Regions from separate parts of the Streptomyces sp. NBC_01454 genome, predicted to be linked through region 1. Evidence: riboswitches for the same ligand, from Rfam matches in the RefSeq annotation. Region 1 holds a riboswitch; the other holds the start of a gene.
The links. A riboswitch is a leader RNA that binds a small molecule or an ion and turns the genes downstream of it on or off. The one in region 1 is predicted to bind cobalamin.

Region 2: linked by a shared signal. The riboswitch ahead of metE (5-methyltetrahydropteroyltriglutamate--homocysteine S-methyltransferase) and the one ahead of OIU81_RS25915 (HoxN/HupN/NixA family nickel/cobalt transporter) in region 1 are both predicted to bind cobalamin.

The regions. Positions count from the first base shown of each region.
Region 1 is NZ_CP109460.1:5,850,389-5,852,578, reverse strand. It holds gene OIU81_RS25925 (MarR family winged helix-turn-helix transcriptional regulator) at 1-140, shown strand, start outside; gene OIU81_RS25920 (alpha/beta fold hydrolase) at 137-985, shown strand; cobalamin riboswitch at 1,066-1,279, shown strand; gene OIU81_RS25915 (HoxN/HupN/NixA family nickel/cobalt transporter) at 1,311-2,190, shown strand, end outside.
Region 2 is NZ_CP109460.1:7,007,583-7,009,772, reverse strand. It holds gene OIU81_RS31005 (MarR family winged helix-turn-helix transcriptional regulator) at 1-317, opposite strand, end outside; gene OIU81_RS31000 (nitroreductase family deazaflavin-dependent oxidoreductase) at 465-962, shown strand; cobalamin riboswitch at 1,073-1,299, shown strand; gene metE (5-methyltetrahydropteroyltriglutamate--homocysteine S-methyltransferase) at 1,461-2,190, shown strand, end outside.

The sequences.
Region 1 (2,190 bases):
GACTCGGTGAGGAATTCCGGCACCTCGGGAACGGCTCGCACGTTCCACCGGAGGAAACCGACAGTCGCGGCAATCAAGACGGCAGTCGCATCCAGCCCAGCTCACCGCATCCGACGCACAAAGGACGGCCCAGAGAATGACCCGCAGAATCACCGCCTGGTCCGAGATCGACAACGGCATCGTGCCGGTCGAGGAGGGCGAGCTGTTCTACGAGACGGCGGGCGAGGGTCCCGCGGTGGTACTGCTCCACGGCGCGATGCTCGACCAGCACATGTGGGACGAGCAGTTCGCCTGGCTGGTGAACTCCGGTCTGCGCGCGATCCGTTACGACTTCCGCGGCCACGGCCTGTCCTCCACGGTGGCCGGGGACTACGCCCACCACGAGGACCTGTGCACACTCCTCGACACCCTCGGCGTCCCCCGCGCCGTCCTCGTGGGCCTCTCCCACGGCGCCCGGGTCGCGCTGGACACTGCCCTCGCCCGCCCGGAGCGGGTGGCGGCCCTCGCGCTCGCGTCCCCCGGGATCAGCGGCCGCGCCTTCACCGACCCCTTCCTCCTGGAGCACATCAAGGAGCAGGTGGCGGCGATCGGCGCGGCGGACGGCGTGGAGCGCTATATCGAGCACTTCCTGCGGATGTGGGTGGACGGGCCGCATCGCGAACCGTCCGCGGTGCACCCGGGATTCCGTGAGCGGATGCGCGCCTCGGCCGAGGCCAATGTGGAGGTGCATGCCGAGGAGCGGGGAGCCGGGATGCCCGTCGAGGTCGGTGCCGCCGGGCGGCTGAGGGAGGTCCGGGTGCCGACGGTCGTGTTCGACGGCGATCTCGACAGCAGCGACATCTCCGCCAACGCCCATGCGATAGCACTGTCCGTCCCCGGCGCCCGCAGAGTCCGGATACCGGGCGCGGCCCATATGGTCAATCTGGAGAACGGCGCGCTCTTCGACCAGGAGCTTCATGCCTTTCTCTGCTCCCTGGACTGGTGACGGGCGGGCCTCCTGCGGCGGGCCGCGCCCCCGCCCGTTCCCGGACCCGCCCCACGCACCGCACCCCTCCCGCACGGCGGTTAGAGTGGCCGGGCCGTGGTGTTCGGGAAGACCGGTGACGGACCTTGAGGTCCCAGACCGGAGCGGCCCTCGCCACTGTGATCGGGGAGTTTCCGTCCCTTCCGCAGACGCACGACGCCTCTGCGGCGCCACTGACCGCAGCCCGCGGCCGGGAAGGCGGGGCGGACGCGTGCACCCGTAAGCCAGGAGACCGGCCACGGCATCTCACGAACTGATCCACGAGGTGCTGGAGCGTGACCGCCGGATGGCCCTGTCCACCGATACCCCGACCACCCCTGCCCACGGCGCGTTCCGCTGGCGCCGGCAGGACACCCTGCGTACCGCGGGCCTGATGGCCGTCATAGCCGGGCTGCACGTCGTCGCCTTCGGCGTGCTCTTCCTGCTGGTGGTCCCCGAGCACTACACCGTCGGCAACCGGGCCTTCGGCGTCGGACTGGGCGTCACCGCGTACACCCTCGGCATGCGGCACGCCTTCGACGCCGACCACATCGCCGCCATCGACAACACCACCCGCAAGCTGATGGCCGACGGCAAGCGGCCGGTCTCGGTCGGCTTCTGGTTCGCTCTCGGCCACTCCAGCGTGGTCGTCGCCATGGCAGCGCTCGTGGCGGGGGGCGCCCAGCTCGCCGGCATCCTGCTCAACGACGAATCCGGCATGCACCAGATCCTGGGCATGGTCGGCACCACCGTCTCGGGGACGTTCCTCTACCTCATCGCCGCCCTCAACCTCATCGCGCTGTCCGGGATGTGGCGGGTCTTCCGCGGGATGCGCAACGGCCGCTACGACGAGGCCGAACTGGAGCGGCAACTCGATGCGCGCGGCTTCATGAACCGCTTCCTGGGGCGCTTCACCCGCTCCGTCACCCGTCCCGGCCAGATGTTCCCGCTCGGCTTCCTCTTCGGGCTCGGCTTCGACACCGCGACCGAAGTGACCTTGATGGTGATGGCGGGCAGCGGCGCCGCGGCCGGCCTGCCCTGGTACGCGATCCTGTGCCTGCCGCTGCTCTTCGCCGCCGGCATGAGCCTGTTCGACACCCTCGACGGCACCTTCATGAACTTCGCCTACCAGTGGGCGTTCTCCAACCCGGTGCGCAAGGTCTACTACAACATCGCCATCACGGGCC
Region 2 (2,190 bases), 1.2 Mb from region 1:
GTGAGCCGCAGCAGGGTCTCGCGACGGCTGTCGGGGTTGGTCTGCCGGTCCGCCAGGCCCGCCGCGATGAGCCGGTCCACCATGCGCATCGCGGTCGACGGGGCGACCTGGAGGAGTTCGGCGAGGACGACCAGCTTGGTGGTTCCGCGCGTGGAAAGGACCATCAGCATCCGGAACTGCGGCAGCGTCACCCGTTCCTCGACCGCCGTGAGCGAGCGCGCGGACACCGCCACCAGCAGTCTCGACGCCGTGAGCACCGCACGGGTCACCGCGTCCACATCATCCACGTCCCCCGCGGGGGCTGCACGCTCGGTCATGCCCCCTTTCTACCGTCGGACCGCGCCTCCCCCGGCACCGCCCACCGGATTTAGACTGTGCAAAGGTTGCACCACCGAAGATTCGCCTCCGCGGTCTCGCTCCCTCACCGGCCGAGGGCTGAAGCTTCCCGAATCCGGAAGGCGACGATGACACCGTTCTCGACGCAAGGACGCCCGCAACTGCCCACCGGATGGCGACGCGTGCTGGTTCGCCTGCCCATCCGTCTCTACCGCGCGGGTCTCGGCCCGCTCTTCGGCAAACGACTGCTCCTGTTGCACCACACCGGTCGCCGCACGGGACTCCGCCGCAGTGTGGTCCTGGAGGTGATCGCGTACGAGCGGGACGGCGACCGGCTCAGCTGGACGGTCGCCTCCGGCTTCGGCCCGGCCGCGGCCTGGTACCAGAACCTGCGCCACACCCCGCGCGGCACGATCCGGTTCGGCACGCACCACTACACCACCACCGCACACTTCCTGCCCCCGGAGGACGGCGCCGCCCTCATGGCCCGCTACGCCCCCCGGCACCCACGGCTCGCCCGCCGCCTGTGTGCCTTCATGGGCTTCGACGTGGACGGCAGCGAAGCGGCCTTCCGCACGGCCGGGCGGTCGATCCCGTTCGTACGTCTGGAGTCAACTCCCGGGTGACGCACGGCCTCCCCCGCTGCCGCGGAGGGTCGAGCCGGGGCAGCTCGGCCGCACGACGGGCCGTCCCCTCTCACCGTCCGCCATCCGGGCGGGGGTGTGCGCCCGCGGGTTGTCCCTCTAGGGTGACGGGTGCAGCTGGTTCGCCCCGTCCGCCAGGCGGGAGCGTCGTAAGAGGGAACCCGGTGGGAATCCGGGACTGCCCCGCAGCGGTGAGTGGGAACGAACGCCGTCATACGCACTGGACCCGGCCGGGTTCGGGAAGCGACGGCCAGTAGGTGTCTCGTACGCACGAGACGGGCCCACGAGTCCGAAGACCTGCCCGTTGCCCGCACGCGACCGCTCGTGTGCGGCCATCCCGGTGACCTCGTGGGCGGGTCGGCGTAGCTCTGGAGCGGCACCCGCGGCGACACCGCGGCGTGGTCCGCCCGGTCAGTCGTTCCTTCGCGCTCTCGTTCCGTCTCCGGGACACCAACGAGACATCTCGCGAAGGAGAGTTCCGTGACAGCGACGTCCGCAGCCGCGGCAGCACGGGCCACCGTGTACGGCTACCCCCGCCAGGGACAGCACCGGGAACTGAAGAAGGCGATCGAGGGCTACTGGAAGGGCGAGGTCACCGCCGACGCCCTGAAGGAGACCGCCCGCACCCTCCGCCGTTCCCACTGGCAGCAGCTGGCCGACGCCGGCCTCCACGAAGTGCCGTCCGGTGACTTCTCGTACTACGACCACGTCCTGGACACCAGTGTCATGGTCGGCGCGGTCCCCGAGCGGCACCGCGCGGCGGTCGGCGCCGACGCCCTGGACGGCTACTTCGCGATGGCCCGGGGCACCCAGGACGTCGCCCCGCTGGAGATGACCAAGTGGTTCGACACCAACTACCACTACCTGGTGCCCGAACTGGGCCCGGACACCGTCTTCACCGCTGACTCCCGCAAGCAGGTCGCGGAGCTGACGGAGGCCCTCGCGCTCGGGCACACCGCCCGCCCGGTCCTCGTCGGGCCGGTCACCTACCTCCTGCTGGCCAAGCCCGCTCCGGGGGTGGCCGCGGACTTCGAGCCGCTGACCCTGCTCGACCGGCTCCTGCCGGTGTACGCCGAGGTCCTCGCCGACCTGCGGGCCGCGGGCGCCGAGTGGGTGCAGCTCGACGAACCGGCCCTGGTCCAGGACCGCACGCCGGCCGAGCTGAACGCCGCCGCCCGCGCCTGCCGTGAGCTCGGCAATGCCACGGACC